DNA from 4 places in the Serratia plymuthica genome. Region 2 is predicted to be linked to each of the others. Evidence: predicted binding sites of a transcription regulator. Region 2 holds the regulator's gene; each other region holds the start of a gene.
What was found. Region 2 encodes PhoB, which activates phosphate uptake and scavenging genes when phosphate is short. Its sites were predicted from a motif close to CTGTCATAAAACTGNCNNAT; they were not measured.

Region 1: a site for PhoB is predicted at 2,498-2,517, ahead of ugpB (sn-glycerol-3-phosphate ABC transporter substrate-binding protein UgpB). Genes of this name have one in related genera too.
Region 3: a site for PhoB is predicted at 2,429-2,448, ahead of pstS (phosphate ABC transporter substrate-binding protein PstS). Genes of this name have one in related genera too.
Region 4: a site for PhoB is predicted at 2,958-2,977, ahead of glpT (glycerol-3-phosphate transporter). Genes of this name have one in related genera too.

The regions. Positions count from the first base shown of each region.
Region 1 covers NZ_CP068771.1:3,287,122-3,292,258, reverse strand. Annotated here, with positions in the region: gene livG (high-affinity branched-chain amino acid ABC transporter ATP-binding protein LivG) at 1-408, shown strand, start outside; gene livF (high-affinity branched-chain amino acid ABC transporter ATP-binding protein LivF) at 408-1,109, shown strand; gene JK621_RS15380 (PLP-dependent aminotransferase family protein) at 1,245-2,432, shown strand; gene ugpB (sn-glycerol-3-phosphate ABC transporter substrate-binding protein UgpB) at 2,681-4,000, shown strand; gene ugpA (sn-glycerol-3-phosphate ABC transporter permease UgpA) at 4,210-5,097, shown strand; gene ugpE (sn-glycerol-3-phosphate ABC transporter permease UgpE) at 5,094-5,137, shown strand, end outside.
Region 2 covers NZ_CP068771.1:811,085-816,221, reverse strand. Annotated here, with positions in the region: gene JK621_RS03845 (PstS family phosphate ABC transporter substrate-binding protein) at 1-635, opposite strand, end outside; gene phoR (phosphate regulon sensor histidine kinase PhoR) at 652-1,968, opposite strand; gene phoB (phosphate response regulator transcription factor PhoB) at 1,993-2,682, opposite strand; gene sbcD (exonuclease subunit SbcD) at 2,907-4,139, shown strand; gene sbcC (exonuclease subunit SbcC) at 4,136-5,137, shown strand, end outside.
Region 3 covers NZ_CP068771.1:3,520,128-3,525,264, reverse strand. Annotated here, with positions in the region: gene glmU (bifunctional UDP-N-acetylglucosamine diphosphorylase/glucosamine-1-phosphate N-acetyltransferase GlmU) at 1-78, shown strand, start outside; gene glmS (glutamine--fructose-6-phosphate transaminase (isomerizing)) at 359-2,188, shown strand; gene pstS (phosphate ABC transporter substrate-binding protein PstS) at 2,525-3,565, shown strand; gene pstC (phosphate ABC transporter permease PstC) at 3,655-4,611, shown strand; gene pstA (phosphate ABC transporter permease PstA) at 4,613-5,137, shown strand, end outside.
Region 4 covers NZ_CP068771.1:3,315,810-3,320,946, forward strand. Annotated here, with positions in the region: gene glpB (glycerol-3-phosphate dehydrogenase subunit GlpB) at 1-1,133, opposite strand, end outside; gene glpA (anaerobic glycerol-3-phosphate dehydrogenase subunit A) at 1,123-2,766, opposite strand; gene glpT (glycerol-3-phosphate transporter) at 3,129-4,484, shown strand; gene glpQ (glycerophosphodiester phosphodiesterase) at 4,567-5,137, shown strand, end outside.

The sequences.
Region 1 (5,137 bases), 2.5 Mb from region 2:
CCCGCCTTCCGCCGTGCCGAAGCCGACGCGCTGGAACGCGCTTCCGTATGGCTGCAACGCGTTGGCCTGCTCGAGATGGCTAACCGTTCGGCGGGCAATCTGGCCTACGGCCAGCAGCGGCGGCTGGAGATTGCGCGTTGCATGGTGACACGCCCGGAACTGCTGATGCTGGACGAACCCGCTGCGGGCCTGAACCCGAAGGAAACCGACGAGCTGGACCACTTGATCGTCGAGCTGCGCAACCAGCATAAAGTGTCGGTGCTGCTGATCGAGCACGACATGAAGCTGGTGATGGGCATTTCCGATCGTATCTACGTGGTGAATCAGGGCACGCCGCTGGCGCAGGGCACGCCGGCAGAAATTCGTAACAACCCGGACGTGATCCGGGCGTATTTGGGGGAAGCTTAATGCTGTCATTTAATCAGGTATCCGCCCATTACGGCAAAATCCAGGCGTTGCATCAGGTCAGCCTGAATATCAGGCAGGGCGAGATAGTCACCCTGATCGGCGCCAACGGCGCCGGTAAAACCACGCTGCTCGGCACGCTGTGCGGTGAGCCGCGTGCCACCGAAGGCAGCGTTACCTTCCTCGACCAGGATATTACTCAGTGGCAGACTTCGCGCATTATGCGTGAGGCGGTGGCGATAGTGCCGGAAGGGCGCCGGGTATTCTCGCGCATGACGGTGGAAGAGAATCTGGCGATGGGCGGCTTTTTTGCCGATCGTCACCAGTACCAGCAGCGTATCGAGCGGGTGTTCGGTCTGTTCCCGCGCCTGCTGGAACGTCGCAACCAGCGCTCCGGCACCATGTCCGGCGGTGAACAGCAGATGCTGGCGATCGGCCGCGCGCTGATGAGCCAGCCGAAGCTGTTGTTGCTCGACGAACCCTCCCTCGGGCTGGCGCCGATCATCATCCAGCAGATTTTCGACATTATTCAGCAGCTGCGCGAAGAGGGCATGACCATCTTCCTGGTGGAGCAAAACGCCAATCAGGCGCTGAAATTGGCGGATCGCGGTTATGTACTGGAAAACGGGCGCGTGGTGTTGGAAGATACGGGAGCCGCATTGTTAGCAAACGAAGCAGTTCGCTCCGCCTACCTGGGCGGCTGAAATACCCGTCGTTTTTCAAGCTGCAGCGTTGTTGGCTGCACTCACTCCCCTGTGGGGGCTAATGGGGTCGCCCGAGTAGCTCGGTCGCCGCGTACCCTGCCCCTACAAAATTTATAACGATTACGAGAATAAGAAATGAAGACAGAAGGGTTACTCGCGCAGCGCATCGTCAACGTAAAAAGCTCGGCAATCCGTGAATTGCTCAAGCACAGTAAGATGGAAAACGTCATTTCGCTGGCGGGCGGCATCCCCTCTGATGCCCTGTTTGATTTTGAAGGGCTCAGCATTGCCACCCATCAGGCGATCACCGAGCAGCCAAAAAGCGCCTTCCAGTATGGCCTGACCGAAGGCAGCCCGCTGCTGCGTGAACGCATTTGCGCGCTGTGCGCCGAGCGCGGCGTTGTCGCCACGGCAGAAGAAGTGATGGTGACCGCCGGCTCCCAGCAGGCGTTGGATCTGGTGATGCGCGCTATCGTCAACCCAGGCGACGTGTTTGTGGTGGAGCGCCCGACCTATCTGGCGGCGCTGCAGACGCTGGAGCTGGCGGAAGCCAACATCATGTCGGTGTCATCCGACAGCGACGGCATGGTGGTTGAAGAGCTTGCCGAGCTGCTGAAAACCCAGCGCATCAAGGGCGTGTACGTGGTGCCGAACTTTGGCAACCCAAGCGGCCTCACGCTGAGCGCACCGCGCCGCGAACTGCTGGTGAAACTGGCGGCCGAGCACAACTTCCTGATTATCGAAGATGATCCGTACGGCGAGCTGCGCTTTACCGATGAGCGTAACGCCACGCTGCATCAGGTTTCGCAGCGGGTGCTGGGCCATACCGATAACATTATCTACACCTCGACCTTCTCCAAGATCCTGGCGCCGGGCTTGCGCCTGGGCTGGGCTATTTTGCCTGAGTTCCTGCTGCACAAAGTGGCGATCATCAAACAGGCTGCGGATCTGCACGCCAGCGCGCTGTCGCAGAGCATCGTCGAATGCTACCTGGGTCTGGATCGTCTGCCGGGGCAGATCGAAAAGATCCGCGCCGCCTACAAGCAAAAGGGCGAGATCCTGGCTGCGCTGGTGGAGAAAGAGCTGGGTGATCACATCACCTTTGATATGCCGAAGGGCGGCATGTTCCTGTGGGCGCGTTTCCGTCAGCCGTTCAACGCCACCGAATGGCTGAAAACCACCCTGCAACAGGGCGTGGTGTTCGTGCCGGGGGAATATTTCTTCTCCGATAACCCGGATCGCTCAACCTTCCGTTTGTCGTTCGCCACCGCCACTGAACAACAGATGCAGGAAGCGGTCGCCCGCCTGCGTCGTTCACTGTAATCCCCGCGGCGGCGGGGAGATTCTCCTCGTCGCCGACATCAAACCGCAACCTGCACTTCACTTCTCTGTCACCTTGCTGTCATTTTTTAGTTATTTTTCTGTCATCCGAGCATGGCATGTTAGCTTCCGAACAAAAAACTGATTCTTTTCGCTCACGCGCTTATTGCCCCAAGAGATTTCACGTTGCAGCAACGCGGCTGCGGCTTGAAAGATGCAGGGGATACACCAGCTTTTTTCAGGAGTTAGGCATGCTCACCTACGCTATTCGCAAAACTACGCTGTGCGTCGCGTTGACCCTGGCGGTCAGCACTCAGGCACTGGCGGCGACCGAGATCCCGTTCTGGCATTCGATGGAAGGTGAACTGGGGAAAGAAGTGGATTCCCTGGCGGACCGCTTTAACCAGTCGCATAGCGACGTCAAAATCGTTCCGGTTTATAAAGGCAACTACGAACAGAACCTGGCGGCGGGCATTGCGGCTTACCGTTCCGGCAAGGCACCGGCGATTTTGCAAGTTTACGAAGTGGGCACCGCCACCATGATGGCGAGCAAAGCGATCAAACCGGTGTATCAGGTGTTCAAAGATGCCGGCATCAACTTTGACGAATCGGTGTTCGTGCCGACGGTGGCCGGTTACTACACCGACAACAAGAGCGGCCATTTGCTGTCCCAGCCGTTCAACAGCTCCACCCCGGTGCTGTATTACAACAAGGACGCGTTCAAAAAAGCCGGCCTGAACCCGGATCAGCCGCCAAAAACCTGGCAAGAGCTGGCGGCGGACACCGCCAAACTGCGTGAGGCCGGCATGAAGTGCGGCTACGCCAGCGGCTGGCAGGGCTGGATCCAACTCGAGAACTTCAGCGCCTGGCACGGTGTGCCGTTCGCTACCGAAAACAACGGCTTCGGCGGCGCCAGCGCCAAGCTGGAGTTCAACAAACCTTTGCAGGTCAAACATATCCAGCTGCTGGCGGACATGAACAAGAAGGGTGATTTCACCTACTTCGGCCGTAAAGACGAATCGACCGAGAAGTTCTACAGCGGCGACTGCGCCATCACTACCGCCTCTTCCGGTTCGCTGGCGGACATCAAACACTATGCCAAATTCAACTATGGCGTGGGCATGATGCCATACGACGCCGACGCCAAGAACGCGCCGCAGAACGCCATCATCGGTGGCGCCAGCCTGTGGGTGATGAACGGCAAAGATGCCGCTACCTACAAGGGCGTAGCCGAGTTCCTGCAGTATTTGGCGCAACCGGAAATTGCCGCCGAATGGCACCAGAAAACCGGCTACCTGCCCATTACCACCGCCGCCTACGATCTGACCAAGCAACAGGGCTTCTATGACAAGAACCCGGGCGCCGACGTTGCGACGCGTCAAATGCTGAACAAGCCGCCATTGCCGTTCACCAAGGGCCTGCGTCTGGGCAATATGCCGCAGATCCGCAGCGTGGTGGATGAAGAACTGGAAGGCGTGTGGACCGGCAAGAAAACGCCACAGCAAGCGTTGGACGCTGCCGTACAACGCGGCGATGTATTGCTGCGCCGCTTCGAATCTTCGACGCAATAATCCCATTTGACTACTGCGCTTGCCAGCTTGGGATTGGGCAGTGCTCGGACTCCTCTCGTACTACCTGTACGCTCCGGGTCCTGTGCGCTGTCCGCACCCAATCTGGCGGCGCTCGCTACGTCAACTGGAATTATTGAAGTGATGATTTTGGCTACCGCACTTCACCTCGTTTTGAGTCACCTGTCTTTTGTCTTCATGAGTCCCTGATTATGAGCTCACATCGTCCCGGTTTTGGCTGCAGCTGGCTGCCCTATGTTTTGGTGCTGCCGCAGTTGCTGATAACCGCAATATTTTTCCTGTGGCCCGCCGGCGAGGCGCTGTGGTATTCGGTGCAGAGCCTCGATCCCTTTGGCCTGTCCAGCCAGTTCGTCGGGTTGGATAACTTTAGCCAACTGTTCCAGGACCCGTACTATCTCGATTCTTTTTACACCACGCTGATTTTCAGCTTCCTGGTGGCGGGTATCGGGCTGGTGGTGTCGCTGTTCTTCGCCGCGTTGGTGGATTACGTGCTGCGCGGCAGCCGGATTTACCAGACGCTGATGATCTTGCCCTACGCCGTGGCCCCCGCCGTGGCGGCGGTATTGTGGATCTTCTTGTTTAACCCCGGCCTGGGGCTGATCACCCATTTCCTTGGCGGACTGGGTTACAACTGGAACCATGCGCAGCACAGCGGGCAGGCGATGTTCCTGGTGGTGCTGGCTTCGGTGTGGCAGCAAATCAGCTATAACTTCCTGTTTTTCCTGGCGGCCCTGCAATCGATCCCGCGTTCGCTGGTGGAAGCGGCGGCTATCGACGGCGCCGGCCCGGTGCGGCGTTTCTTCAACCTGGTGTTGCCGTTGATCACCCCGGTGAGCTTCTTCCTGCTGGTGGTTAACCTGGTGTACGCCTTCTTCGATACTTTCCCGGTGATTGATGCCGCCACCGGCGGTGGCCCGGTACAGTCCACCACCACGCTGATCTACAAGATCTACCGCGAAGGCTTTGCCGGCCTGGATCTGTCCAGCTCAGCGGCGCAGTCGGTGATCCTGATGCTGTTGGTGATTGGCCTGACGGTGATCCAGTTCCGCTTTGTCGAACGTAAGGTGCGCTACCAATGATTGAGAACCGACGCGGGCTGGATATCTTCAGCCACGTAAT
Region 2 (5,137 bases):
TTCAGCGAACCGGCCACCGCCTGCACCACCGAGGCCGAACCGGGCAGCTCATTGACCCGCGGCATAAAGTCGCCGCCGCACAGCGCGCGCAGTTTGAAGTAGCCGTAGGTGCCGGAGGCGGAATTTCGCCCGAAACGCTGCAGATCGCGCTGTTGCCAATTGCCGGTCAGCCCCAGTTCACCCCAACGCGTCAGCGGCCGGCTTTCGCCGCAGCGCCTAGTGGCGGAGAAAATGCGATCGAGCTGCTGCAGGTTCAGGCCACGCAACGGATTGTCCTGATGCACCAGCACCACCAGCGCATCTACCGCGACCGGCACGGCCAGCGGCGCATAGCCATAGCGATGTTCGAACGCCGACACTTCCGCCGCCTTCATCGGCCTGCTCATTGGCCCAAGCTGCGCCGCCCCCGCCGCCAACGCGGTAGGTGCGGTTGAAGAACCGGCGGCCTGGATCTGCAGATTGACGTTAGGGTAGTGCTGACTGAAGTCCTGCGCCCACAGCGCCATCAGGTTCGCCAGCGTATCTGAGCCGACGCTCGACAGGTTGCCGGACAGCATCCCGTCCGGCTGCGCCAGTGCGCCGCGGCTCGCCAGCAGCGCCAGGCACAGCAACAACCATCGGGTAATTCGGATCATGCCAGCCTCTCGCGCGTTAATTTTTCACCGCATTCTCTGATAAAGCTGCAGGAACAATCAACCGGTTAGGCAAGGTAAAGATGAAACGGGTGCCGATCCCCTGCTCGCTGAGGATCTCCAGCCGCGCATCGTGGTGGCTGAGCGCATGCTTGACGATCGCCAACCCCAGCCCGCTGCCGCCGGTCTGGCGTGAACGGGCTTTATCGACGCGGTAGAAACGCTCGGTCAGGCGCGGAATATGTTCGGCGGCGATGCCCGGCCCGTTGTCGCTGACCTGGAACTGCGCGCCGTTTGGCGTCTGTTGCCAGCTCACCTCAATATTGGTGCCCTTCGGCGTATGATTGACGGCGTTATACACCAGATTCGACACAGCGCTGCGCAGTTGGTCATCGTTGCCGAACACCTTGAGCTGCTCATTCACCCGGAAGCTAATCTCGTGGTTGCCGCCACTCAGCGACTGCGCCTCACGCTGCAACACCCGCAGCATCAGCGGAATATCGACCCGCTCGTTCATATCGACGTTAGGTGCCGCCTCAATGCGCGACAGCGTCAGCAGCTGTTTGACCAGCCCGTCCATGCGCCGGGTCTGCTCCTGCATGGTCCCCAACGCCTTGCCGCGCAGCGAGCCGTCCAGCTCCTCGTCGCTCATCATCTCCAGGTAGCCCTGCAATACCGTCAGCGGGGTACGCAGCTCATGGCTGACGTTGGCGAAGAAGTTGCGGCGCGCGCCTTCCAGCTGGCGCATTTGGGTGACGTCGCGCGCCACCATCAACAGTTGCCCTTCCGAATAGGGCATCACGCGGAACTCGACGTAGTGCTCGTTATTGAGTTGCAGCGTCAGCGGCCGGGTGAACTCCTGCCGTTGCAGATAGTGGCTGAACTCCGGGTAACGCAGCAGGTTAAGGATGTGTTGGCCGTTGTCTTCCGGCCAACGGAATCCCAGCAGATGTTGCGCCAGCCCATTGCACCAGAAGATATTGCCTTCAACGGTGGTCATCACCACCGCATCGGGCAGCGATTCCGCGCCGCTGCGAAAGCGTTTGATCAACAACGCCAGTTCACGACGACGACGACGGTTGCGCTGCTGCATCTGGTACAGGCCGTAAAACAGCGGTTCCCAGCTCCAGCGCCCGGGCGGCGGCGTCATGCTGCGATCGACCCACAACCAGTGGGAAAGTTTGAGTTGGTTGTAGAAATTCCATACCAGCGCCGCCAGCACGGCGGCCAGCAGCAGCCAGGGCAGATAGCCGAAAATCAGCCCCAGCAACAAGGCAGGTAAACAGAAAAGAGCCAGCTCCAGGGCCAGCCTCTTCCAGGAAAGGCGTTCTAGCACAGCATATTCTCCAGCGCGACGCGATCAGTAACGCGTTGAGAATCGGTAGCCGGTGCCCCGAACGGTTTGAACCATTTTGTCATGACCAGTGGTCTCTAACGCCTTACGGAGCCGGCGGATATGCACGTCAACGGTGCGGTCTTCCACATAAACGTTAGTGCCCCAAACGTGATTAAGCAACTGTTCGCGGCTATAAACACGTTCCGGATGGGTCATAAAGAAATGCAGCAGTTTGAACTCGGTCGGCCCCATATCCAGCGCCTGTTCATTAGCCATTACGCGGTGTGACGAAGGGTCCAGGCTCAGCCCTTGCATTTCAATCACTTCTTCCACCGCCATCGGTGAAATGCGGCGCATTACCGCCTTGATGCGCGCCACCAGCTCTTTCGGCGAGAACGGCTTGGTAATGTAATCGTCCGCACCCACTTCCAGACCGCGCACCCGGTCTTCTTCTTCACCGCGCGCCGTCAGCATCATCACCGGAATATCGCGGGTCAGCGCCTCGCGCTTCATGTGTTTGATAAACTGGATACCGGAACCGCCGGGTAACATCCAGTCGAGCAACACCAAATCAGGGAACGGCTCAGACAGGCGCGTCACGGCGCTGTCATAATCCTCGGCTTCCAACGGTTGGTAACCATTCTGTTCCAACACAAAGCACACCATCTCACGGATCGGCGCTTCGTCTTCCACCACCAGTATGCGTCTTGCCATCGTCAATCCTGCCAATGTGTTAGCGATCACAGTTGATTGCGGGCGCCATTATGCGTCAGTTTTGTGACACTTTTATGAAAAAAACAGCCTGTTATAGCCAGTAAGCATAGCGATTATTTCCAGCTTCAAAGAAAAATCATTCAGTTGTCATAATCATTGCGTCACGACAGGAGAGTCTGCCCCCTTTATAATCACCGCCATCAGCTTATCGCCCCGGGAGTGTCATGCGCCTGATCCACACCTCTGACTGGCATCTTGGCCAGTACTTTTTCACCAAAAGCCGCGCCGCCGAGCACCAGGCTTTTTTACGCTGGCTGATCGAGCAAATAGAGCAGCAACGAGTGGATGCGCTGATCGTCGCCGGGGATCTGTTCGACACCGGCTCGCCGCCAAGCTATGCCCGCGAGCTGTATAACCGCTTTGTGGTCGAGCTGCAGCGCACCGGTTGCCAGCTGGTGGTGCTGGGCGGTAACCACGACTCCGTGGCAACCCTGAATGAATCGCGTGAATTGCTTTCCTGCCTGAATACGACCGTGATCGCCAACGCGCAGACTGAAATCGAACAGCAAATCCTGGTCCTGAACCAACGCGACGGCCAACCGGGTGCGGTGCTGTGCGCCATCCCGTTCCTGCGCCCGCGTGACCTGCTCACCAGCCGCGCCGGCGAATCGGGTGGGCAAAAACAGCAGGCGCTGCAAGAGGCGATTGCGGAACACTACCGGCAGCTTTACCAGGCAGCCTGCGCGCGTCGCGACGCGCTCGGTCTGGCGCTGCCTATCGTTGCCACCGGCCACCTGACCACCGTGGGGGTTACCACCTCCGATTCGGTGCGCGATATTTACATCGGCACGCTGGATGCCTTCCCGGCGCAGGCGTTTCCGCCGGCCGATTACATTGCGTTGGGGCATATTCACCGGGCGCAAAACGTCGCCAAATCCGAGCATATCCGCTACAGCGGTTCGCCTATCCCGCTCAGTTTCGATGAGCTGGGCAAACCCAAAAGCGTGTTTATGGTGGATTTCGCCGAAGGCGCCCTGCAACAGGTCACCGCACTGGATATCCCCAGTTTCCAACCGATGCAACTCATCAAGGGCGATTTGGCGCAGATCGAACAACAATTGCGGCAGTTCGCCGATTATCGGGGGGAACTGCCGGTGTGGCTGGATATCGAAGTGGCCACGCAAGACTATCTCAGCGACATTCAACGCCGTATCCAGCTGCTGGCGGATCAACTGCCGGTGGAGGTGGTATTGCTGCGCCGCAGTAAAGAGCAGCGCCGCCAGGCCATTGAACAGCAGGACAAGGAAACGCTCAATGAACTGAGCGTCGATGAGGTCTTCGAGCGGCGGCTGGCGCAAGAGACGGAAATCACAGAGCCCCGCCAACAGCGGATGCGCCAAATGTTCCATCAGGTGGTCGAGGCCGTACGGCACAACGACGAGGAGCCGACCCAATGAAAATCCTGAGCCTGCGGCTGAAAAACCTCAATTCATTGCAGGGCGAGTGGAAGATCGATTTCACCGCTGAGCCTTTTGCCAGCAATGGGCTGTTCGCCATCACCGGGCCAACCGGCGCGGGCAAAACCACCCTGCTGGATGCCATCTGTCTGGCGCTGTACCACCAGACACCGCGCCTTAACGTGACGCCCAGCCAAAATGAGCTGATGACGCGCCACACCGCCGAATCGCTGGCGGAGGTCGAATTTGAGGTCAAGGGCGTCGGCTACCGCGCCTTCTGGAGCCAGCGCCGCGCCAAAAACGCGCCGGACGGCAACCTGCAAGCGCCAAAGGTGGAACTGGCACTGCGTGAAGACGGTAAAATCCTGGCGGATAAAGTCCGCGACAAGCTGGATTTGACCGCCGCAATCACCGGGCTGGATTTCGGCCGCTTCACCAAATCGATGATGCTGTCTCAGGGGCAATTCGCCGCCTTCCTCAATGCCGATGCCAATGACCGGGCCGAACTGCTGGAAGAGCTGACCGGCACCGAGATTTACGGCCAGCTTTCCGAACGGGTTTTCGAGCAGCACAAACAGGCTAAAGCCGATCTGGACGCCTTGCATCAACGCGCCAGCGGCATTGAACTGCTGAATGACGAACAGCGTCAGCAACTGGAGAACCAGTTGGTTGAGCTGAGCGCGCAGGAAACCGCCCTCAGCGAGCAGGCCCGGCAACAGCAACAGGCACTGAACTGGCTGCAACAGTGGCAGCAAACGCAGCACCGGCAGCAGGAATACCAACGCCAGTTGGCCGTCGTGCAACAGGAGCTGGCGGCGGCCGAACCGCAGTTGCAGCAGTTGGCGCGCAGCGAACCGGCGGAGAAATTGCGGCCGCTGCATAACGATCGTCACCGCTGCCGCAGCGAGCAGCAGGCGCTGCAACAGCAGATCGCCCAAATGGCGCAGCAGCAGGAGCATCAGCTTGCGCAGATGGCGCCATTGCAGCAGGCGGTGGAA
Region 3 (5,137 bases), 2.7 Mb from region 2:
GCTGAAAACGAGCTGGTACTGAGCCGCGTCAAGCAGGTGCATGTCCAGGGCTGGCAGCGCCCGGTGAAGAAGAAATAACGAGTGTGTTTTGCTTTGGGCTCTGCTTACGAGCCCAATACAAAACATAAAAGTCCTCAATAGATTTTGCGTTGCTGCTAGGCGGCAAGAGTGTGAATTCCCAGGAGCTTAGTTCGCTAAGTGACTGGGATGAGCACTCGTAGCCAACAACGCAGCAGCGCGAAAGATGAAGAGGATAATCCCCACCATCTACAGGCTCGGGGAAGCACGGTAAAAACCGGCGAGATCAGGTCAAGACATCGAAAGCGCCCCGAAAGGCGTTTAATTAGGAATACAACTGATGTGTGGAATTGTAGGCGCAGTAGCGCAACGTGATATTGCAGAAATTCTGTTGGAAGGATTACGCCGTCTCGAGTACCGCGGTTACGACTCCGCCGGTCTGGCGGTGGTTGATGCCGAAGGCAACGTAAGCCGTTTACGCCGCGTAGGCAAAGTTCATAAATTGACCGAAGCCGCAGAACAACACGAACTGCACGGTGGCACCGGTATTGCGCATACCCGCTGGGCAACTCACGGGGAGCCTACAGAGGCGAATGCGCACCCGCATGTTTCCGATTACATCACCGTAGTGCATAACGGCATCATCGAAAACCACGAACCGCTGCGTGAATTGCTGATCGAGCGCGGTTATCACTTCAGCTCTGAGACCGACACCGAGGTGATTGCGCATCTGGTGCATTGGGAACAGCGCCAGGGCGGTACGTTGCTGGAAGTGGTTCAGCGCGTGATCCCGCAGCTGCGTGGCGCCTACGGCACCGTGGTCATGGACAGCCGCGACCCTAGCGTGCTGGTGGCTGCGCGTTCCGGTAGCCCGTTGGTTATCGGCCGTGGCGTCGGTGAAAACTTTATCGCTTCCGATCAACTGGCTCTGCTGCCGGTAACCCGCCGCTTTATCTTCCTGGAAGAAGGCGACGTGGTGGAAGTGACCCGCCGTACCGTCAGCATTTTCGACAAACAGGGCAACGCCATCGAGCGTCCTGAGATCGAATCCAAAGTGCAGTATGACGCCGGTGACAAAGGCGCTTACCGTCACTACATGCAAAAAGAGATCTACGAACAGCCGCTGGCGCTGAAAAACACCCTGGAAGGGCGTTTCAGCCATGGCCAAATCAATCTGAGCGAGCTGGGTCCGCGTGCCGATGAATTGCTGGCTAAAGTGCAGCACGTACAAATCATCGCCTGCGGCACCTCCTACCACTCCGGCATGGTGGCGCGTTATTGGTTCGAGGCGCTGGCTGGCGTGCCTTGCGACGTCGAAATCGCTTCTGAATTCCGCTATCGCAAATCTGCGGTGCGCCCGGGCAGCCTGATCATCACGCTGTCGCAGTCCGGTGAAACCGCCGATACCCTGGCGGCGTTGCGCCTGTCTAAAGAGTTGGGTTATCTGGGGTCGCTGGCGGTGTGTAACGTAGCCGGTTCTTCGCTGGTGCGCGAATCCGATTTGGCGCTGATGACCAAAGCCGGCACTGAAATCGGTGTAGCTTCTACCAAAGCCTTCACTACCCAGCTTGCGGTATTGCTGATGCTGGTGGCGCGTTTGGGTCGTCTGAAAGGCATGGCGGAAAGCGTTGAGCATGAAATCGTGCATGCTCTGCAGGCGTTGCCGGCGCGTATCGAACAGATGCTGTCGCTGGACAAAAACATTGAAGCGCTGGCGGAAGGTTTCTCCGACAAGCATCACGCGCTGTTCCTTGGCCGTGGCGATCAGTACCCGATCGCTATGGAAGGTGCACTGAAGCTGAAAGAGATCTCTTACATTCACGCGGAAGCCTATGCGGCGGGTGAGCTGAAACATGGCCCGCTGGCGTTGATCGACGCCGATATGCCGGTCATCGTGGTGGCGCCGAACAACGAACTGCTGGAAAAACTGAAGTCCAACATCGAAGAAGTGCGCGCGCGCGGCGGCCAGCTGTACGTGTTCGCAGATCAGGATGCCGGTTTCGTCAGCAGCGAAGGCATGACCATCATTCCATTGCCGCACGTGGAAGAAATCGTGGCACCAATCTTCTACACCGTGCCGTTGCAGCTGTTGTCTTATCACGTAGCGTTGATCAAAGGCACTGACGTTGACCAGCCGCGTAACCTGGCGAAGTCTGTCACGGTAGAGTAATCAATTGCTGTTATGTTTGAAAAGCCGGCCTGAGCGCCGGCTTTTTTCATGGTCATATCAACGATGACAATACTGTGACACAGAGGATAAAAGTTGTCGTTTTCAAGTGGATAGCTGCGTCGGCAAAGGTTTTTTTATTGATTAATTATTGTGTGTTTTTGTATTTAACATTATGATTTTTATACGATATTAACCACTTGTTTTACGGTGTAATATAACTGTCATATTTCGTACATTTTACTGTCACCAAACTGTCCTATTTTCCCTCCTGCAGCAATACTTACTCTGATGAAAACGACTTGAAGTCGATTTTTGAATATCCCATTAGGAGGGATTATGAAACTGATGCGTACCACCGTCGCCAGTATTGTGGCAGCGACTTTCTCCCTGACCGCCGTGTCCGCGTTCGCTGCTGCTAGCCTGACCGGTGCAGGTGCGACATTCCCCGCTCCGGTGTATGCCAAGTGGGCAGATTCTTATCAGAAAGAAACCGGCAACAAAGTTAACTATCAGGGGATCGGTTCCTCTGGCGGCGTGAAGCAAATCATCGCCAACACCGTTGACTTTGGTGCCTCTGATGCCCCGTTGTCTGATGAAAAACTGGCGGCTGATGGCCTGTTCCAGTTCCCTACCGTGATCGGCGGCGTAGTGCTGGCCGTTAACATCCCGGGCATCAAATCCGGTGAGTTGACTCTGGACGGTAAAACGCTGGGTGACATCTACCTGGGCAACGTGAAGAAATGGAATGACCCTGCAATCACCAAGCTGAACCCGGGCGTCAAGCTGCCGGATCAGAATATCGCCGTGGTACGCCGCGCCGACGGTTCAGGCACCTCTTTCGTGTTCACCAGCTACCTGTCTAAAGCCAACGCGCAGTGGAAAGAGAAAATCGGCGCAGGCTCTACCGTTAACTGGCCAACCGGTCTGGGCGGCAAGGGCAACGACGGCATTGCCGCGTTCGTACAGCGTCTGCCTGGCTCCATCGGCTATGTTGAATACGCTTACGCCAAGCAAAACAACCTGGCTTACACCAAGCTGATTTCTGCCGACGGCAAGCCGGTCAGCCCGACTGAAGAGAGCTTCAGCAACGCGGCTAAAGGCGTGGACTGGAGCAAAACTTTCGCTCAGGACCTGACTAACCAGAAAGGCGAGGGTGCATGGCCAATCACCTCCACCACCTTCATCCTGGTGCACAAAGAGCAGAAAAACCCGGCTCAGGGCGCAGAAGTGCTGAAGTTCTTTGACTGGGCGTACAAAACCGGCGCCAAGCAAGCCAACGATCTGGATTACGCCTCTCTGCCTAACGAAGTGGTTGAGCAGGTGCGCGCAGCATGGAAAACCAACGTAAAAGACAGTTCCGGTAAAGCACTGTACTAAAGAACGCAGGGGCGCGGGGACACCGCGCTCCAGCCTATTTTGCAGGGCTCACCCATTGAGCTCGCCAGGGTTAAAACAGAGAGTGATCTATGGCTGAGTATAAGCCGACCATCAAAGCACCGAGTAAGAATGGTGATGTCATCTTCAGCGCGCTGGTTAAACTGGCGGCGCTGATTACCCTATTGTTGCTGGGCGGCATTATTGTTTCGCTGATTTTCGCCTCCTGGCCGAGCATGCAGAAATTCGGCTTCTCCTTCTTGTGGACCAAAGAATGGGACGCGCCTGCCGAGCAGTTCGGTGCGCTGGTGCCCATCTACGGCACCGTCGTCACGTCGTTGATTGCCCTGATTATCGCCGTACCCGTGAGTTTCGGTATCGCGCTGTTCCTGACCGAGCTGGCACCAAACTGGTTGAGACGCCCACTGGGCATCGCGATCGAGTTGCTGGCGGCAATCCCGAGTATCGTTTACGGCATGTGGGGGCTGTTTGTGTTCGCCCCGCTGTTTGCCCAATATTTCCAGACCCCGGTCGGCGACGTGTTGTCCGGCATTCCGATAGTCGGCGAGCTGTTCTCCGGCCCGGCGTTCGGTATCGGTATTCTGGCTGCCGGGGTGATCCTGGCGATTATGATTATTCCTTACATCGCTGCGGTCATGCGCGATGTGTTCGAACAAACCCCGGTGATGATGAAAGAATCGGCTTACGGTATCGGCTGCACCACCTGGGAGGTGATGTGGCGTATCGTGCTGCCGTTTACCAAGAATGGCGTGATTGGCGGCGTGATGCTGGGACTGGGCCGCGCGCTGGGGGAAACCATGGCGGTGACCTTCATCATAGGTAACACCTACCAGCTCGACAGTGCTTCACTGTATATGCCGGGCAACAGCATTACCTCTGCGCTGGCCAACGAATTCGCCGAAGCGGAATCGGGCGTGCATACCGCCGCGTTGATGGAGCTGGGCCTGATTCTGTTTGTTATCACCTTTATCGTCCTGGCGCTGTCGAAGTTGATGATCATGCGTCTGGCCAAAAACGAGGGGCGCTAACGTGGTGACTATGGAAATGCAAAACGACCTGACGCTGTTAGAAAGCCGCCGCAAAATGCAGGCCTGGCGTCGCCAGAAAAACCGACTGGCGCTGTTCCTGTCGATGGCGACCATGGTATTCGGCCTGTTCTGGCTGGTGTGGATCCTGTTCTCCACCGTGACCAAAGGCATCGACGGCATGTCGTTGGCGCTGTTCACCGAAATGACGCCACCGCCGAACACGGCGGGCGGCGGCCTGGCCAACGCCATCGCCGGCAGCGGCTTGTTGATCCTGTGGGCCACCGTGTTCGGTACGCCGCTGGGTATCATGGCCGGCATTTACCTGGCGGAATACGGCCGTAAATCCTGGTTGGCGGAAGTCATCCGCTTTATTAACGACATTCTGCTGTCGGCGCCGTCGATAGTCGTGGGCCTGTTCGTCTACACCATTGTGGTGGCGAAAATGGAGCACTTCTCCGGCTGGGCCGGGATCATCGCGCTGGCGCTGCTGCAGGTGCCGATCGTAATCCGCACCACCGAGAACATG
Region 4 (5,137 bases), 2.5 Mb from region 2:
TCCCCCTGCCTTAACGCACGCAGCCGGCTATCGGTGCGTACGCCGAACTGCAAATAAGGTTGCGGAGCAAACAGATCGCTGCGGCTCCAGTCGGCGCGATCCGCGCGGCTTTCGACGTCCAGCCCAAACACCGGCTCGCGCACGCCGTCAAAATCCGCCACCAGCCCATTACTGAAAAAGCTGCCGCCGGCCAGCACCACCTGCTGCGCCTGCAACGGAATATCGCCGTGGTTGCGGGTGTAAAGACCGGTAACACGCCCGGCGTCGATATCCGCCCGCAGCATACTGTCCCCCGGCATAAAAACACCGCCCAATTGTTGCAAACGCCGGCGCAATACCTGGTGCAAGCGCATGCCCAGCACCGAAGGCGGTAGCGTCGGCAACAGACGCACCGGTTTGCCCACCGCCGTCTGTAACGCCACCAGCGGGGCATCCTCCTCCAGCCCCAGACAGGCCGGCAGGAAAATCGCCTCGGCATCACCGGCCAGCCGGCGCAGCTCGTCCGCCATCGGCATCAGGTTTTCCGGCAAGTCCAGCACTCTGGCGATATTCACCGCCCGGAACTCGCTGGGATTGTTGCGCAGCCGGTCCAGCGCAGGTAAATGCAACCCATTGGCCTCGGTGCGCACTCCCAACGCCTGCATGAGTGAATCGGCGGCCAGCTGCGGCTGAAAATCCAAAAAGCCCTCAATGCCAATCACCGCAATGCTTTCCCAGGGCAGTTCACCGGCCAACGGCGTCACCGGAATGGCCTGTGGGCTGAGCCAGGTGGCCCGGCGCGTGCCGAGCGGCGTAATGCGCAGATGATTCCTTTCATTACTGCCTTGCAGGTTCAGGCCGCAGCGCTGCAACAGCCGGGCCGCCTCATCAGATAACAGCGCCACCCGCTCTGCGCCAATCAAGGCATAAGGGTGTTGCGGCGCCTGTCGCGCCAGCTCTGGCAACGCAGCCAGCGGCGCGTCGACCGGCGTGCCGTCGGGCAGTTGCGCCAGCAAATCAAGCGAGCCGGAGGAGAAATAAAGCGCGCTCTGGCCCGAGCTGACCACGGCGCAGCGCTTGCCCTGTTCCGCCAACCCGATGGCGCAAGCCATACCCGCCAAGCCGCCGCCAATCACCACCACGTCAAATCGCATCATCTGCCTCCCGTTTCTCCCGTGCATCCAGCCCGCACAATCCCTGATAAACCCAACTGGTGAACTCGCTCTCGCGCAGCGCGTCACCCCAGGCGATCGGGCGTACGCCCTTCCAGCGTTCGTTGAGGAAATGCGACAACTGATCGATTGACTGTTGCGGGGTAGCGACGTTAAAGCGCGTCAATAGCCCGGCGGCGCGGCAGGCGCACAGCTCGCCCTGGCAAGTGCCCATGCCCACGCGGGTACGCCGGCGCAGATCCACCAGATTATTGACGGTGAGGGAGTTCACCGCATAGCGCACCTCGCCGGCGGTGACCGCCTCGCATTCGCAGACCAGACTGTTGTCCAGCCGATTACCGGCCGGCACCAGGCTGGCGCGATCGCCGTGGCGATACACCGCCGAGCCACGAATACTGGCCGGCAACGCCACCACGCTGCGCACCGTTTCCTCCGCCGTCTGCCGGGAGCCGGGCAGCGGTTCCACTGCGGTAGTGCATGGGCTATCCAGCCCAAGCTTTTCACACACTTTATCGGTCGCCCACTGTGCCATCAGGCGATAGGTCATCAACTTGCCGCCGGTGATGGTGATAAATCCTTCCAGCCCATCGCGGCTGGCATGATCGAGCAGCACGATGCCGCGGCTGACGTTACGGCCGCTGGGGTCGTCGTCGCTGGCCACCAGCGGCCGCACTCCGGCATAGGCGCGCAAAATGCGGGTTTGCGCCAGTTCCGGCGCCAGCAGCGCGCCTTCGCGGATCAGAATGTCCACCTCCTGCGGCGTCACCACCATATTGTCGATCTGGTCATAGTCGATGTGGGTGGAGGTGGTGCCAATCAGTGAGATGGTGTCGCCCGGCACCAGAATGTCGGCGTCTGCCGGTTTGCGGCAACGGTTGATGACCATGTTGTTGATGCGGTGGCCGAGGATCAGCAATGCGCCCTTGGCCGGGAACATGCGGATGCGCAGATCGGCGTATTCCGCAATCTGCTGGCCCCAGATGCCGGCGGCGTTGACCACCACCTCGGCGTGGATATCGTAGCGGCGCGCAGCTTGATGGTCGAAAACGCGCACGCCGGTCACGCGGTCACCCACGCGCAACAAACCGACCACCTGATGATAGGTCAGGATCTGTGCGCCATGCTCGCGGGCATCGAGCATATTGGCGGCGGTCAGGCGGAACGGGTCGACGGTGCCATCCGGCACCCGCACGGCGCCGATCAGCGCCGGGTTAGCCGCCGGCTCCAGGCGCAACGCCAGTTGCGGATCAATGGCTTCGGCGTTGATGCCGGCACTGTGGCAGGAAGCAATAAATTGTTGCTGGTAGGTCAACGAATCCTGCGGCAGGGTAATGAACAGCCCATCGGTACGCTCGATGCAGTGATGCGCGATGTGCTTGAGGATGCGGTTTTCTTCTATGCACTCACGCGCCGACTCGCCGTCGGTCACCGCATAGCGCGCTCCACTGTGCAACAAACCGTGGTTACGGCCAGTGGCGCCGGTGGCGATATCATGGCGCTCCAGCAGTATGCAACGCAGGCCACGACGCGCGCAGTCACGGGCAATGCCCGCTCCGGTTGCGCCGCCGCCAATGATTATCACATCCGTTTCGCTGTCCGGTGAATGGCTGCTCATGATGCTCCCTCAGGATCCGTGGTTATTATCCTATTGGGTCACAGTTGCTGGGGTCTTTGTTTGATAAGGAACAATAACGAACTTAAAACGAAAACAAAATGTCCACAAAAAACCATGAATGTGATCGGAATCACGATTTTTGGCCGTTTTTCTATTTCATAACGTTAACGAATCGCTCAAAATCCGCCGTAGTTTCATAAAAGTGTAACATTTGCGCCATTCATCACAGCGACACCAGGCTGTTTTGACTAGGATGACGCTCGTTATGGAACAAAAAAACACCACATACGATATCCGCTCAATCATCAAATGAACGTAGACAATCATATTGATGTGATAACTAAAAGCCATCGGAGGCGCTCATGTTGAGTATTTTTAAGCCGGCAGCACACATTTCCCGTGTGCCGGTCGACAAAGTCGACCCGCTGTACCGTAAATTGCGCTGGCAAATATTTATGGGGATTTTCTTCGGTTACGCCGCCTACTACCTGGTGCGTAAGAACTTCACCCTGGCCATGCCGTATTTGATCGACCAGGGTTTCAGCCGCGGCGACCTCGGTTTCGCGCTGTCGGGTATTTCCATCGCCTACGGTTTTTCCAAATTCATCATGGGGTCGGTTTCCGACCGCTCCAACCCACGCGTGTTTCTGCCTGCCGGCCTGATACTGGCTGCCGCAGTGATGTTGTTCATGGGCTTCGTTCCCTGGGCGACATCGAGCATCGCGGTCATGTTCGTGTTGCTGTTCCTGTGCGGTTGGTTCCAGGGCATGGGCTGGCCGCCTTGTGGCCGCACCATGGTGCACTGGTGGTCGCAGAAGGAGCGCGGCGGTATCGTTTCGGTCTGGAACTGCGCCCATAACGTGGGTGGCGGCCTGCCGCCGCTGTTGTTCCTGCTGGGCATGGCCTGGTTCAACGACTGGCACGCGGCGCTGTACATGCCGGCCTTCGGCGCCATTCTGGTGGCCCTGATCGCCTTTGCGCTGATGCGCGATACGCCGCAATCCTGTGGCCTGCCGCCGATCGAAGAATACAAAAACGATTACCCGGACGACTACAGCGAGAAAGCGGAAGAAGAGCTGACCGCCAAGCAGATCTTCATGCAATACATTCTGCCGAACAAGCTGCTGTGGTACATCGCCGTGGCCAACGTGTTCGTTTACCTGCTGCGTTACGGCATTCTGGACTGGTCACCGACCTACCTGAAAGAAGTGAAGCATTTCGCGCTGGATAAGTCTTCCTGGGCCTACTTCCTGTACGAATACGCCGGTATTCCGGGCACCCTGCTGTGCGGCTGGATGTCGGACAAAGTGTTCAAAGGCAATCGCGGCGCCACCGGCGTGTTCTTTATGACGCTGGTGACCATCGCTACCGTCGTTTACTGGCTCAACCCGGTCGGTAATCCTGGCATCGACATGGCCTGCATGATCACCATCGGCTTCCTGATTTACGGCCCGGTGATGTTGATCGGCCTGCATGCGCTGGAACTGGCACCGAAGAAAGCGGCCGGTACCGCAGCGGGCTTCACCGGTCTGTTCGGTTACCTGGGCGGTTCCGTTGCGGCCAGCGCCATCGTCGGTTACACCGTGGACTACTTCGGTTGGGACGGCGGCTTTATGGTGATGATTGGCGGCAGTATCGGCGCGGTAGTGCTGCTGTTGCTGACCATGCTGAGCGAGAAAAAGCACCACGCAGAAATCGCAGCCAACAAACGCGGCTAAGCGTCATACAAATTTCGCATTATTTAAAGGCCGCGCTGCGGCCTTTTTATTGCCCTGCACCTACAACATGGAGAATTACAGAATGCGGACTCAAGTCAAAGCCCTGCTGACAGGGATCATCCTGGCCACCTCAATGGTCAGTGCCGTACAGGCGGCGGACAAGGTGGTGATCGCCCACCGTGGCGCCAGCGGCTATCTGCCGGAACACACGCTGCCGGCGAAGGCGATGGCCTACGCGCAGGGTGCGGACTTCCTCGAGCAGGACCTGGTGATGACCAAGGACAACGAGCTGGTGGTGCTGCATGACCATTACCTCGATCGCGTTACCGACGTGGCCGAGCGCTTCCCGAGCCGGGCACGCAAAGACGGCCGTTATTACGCCATCGACTTTACCCTGGCGGAAATCAAGTCGCTGAAGTTCACGGAAGGCTTTGAGATCGAAAACGGCAAAAAGGTGCAGGGCTACCCTGGCCGCTTCCCGATGGGCAAATCGGACTTCCGCGTCCATACCTTCCAGGAAGAGATCGAATTTGTGCAGGGGCTGAACCATTCGACCGGCAAAAACATCGGTATTTACCCGGAAATCAAGGCGCCGTGGTTCCACAAGCAGGAAAGCAAGGATATCTCCAGCAAAGTGCTGGCGGTGTTGAAGC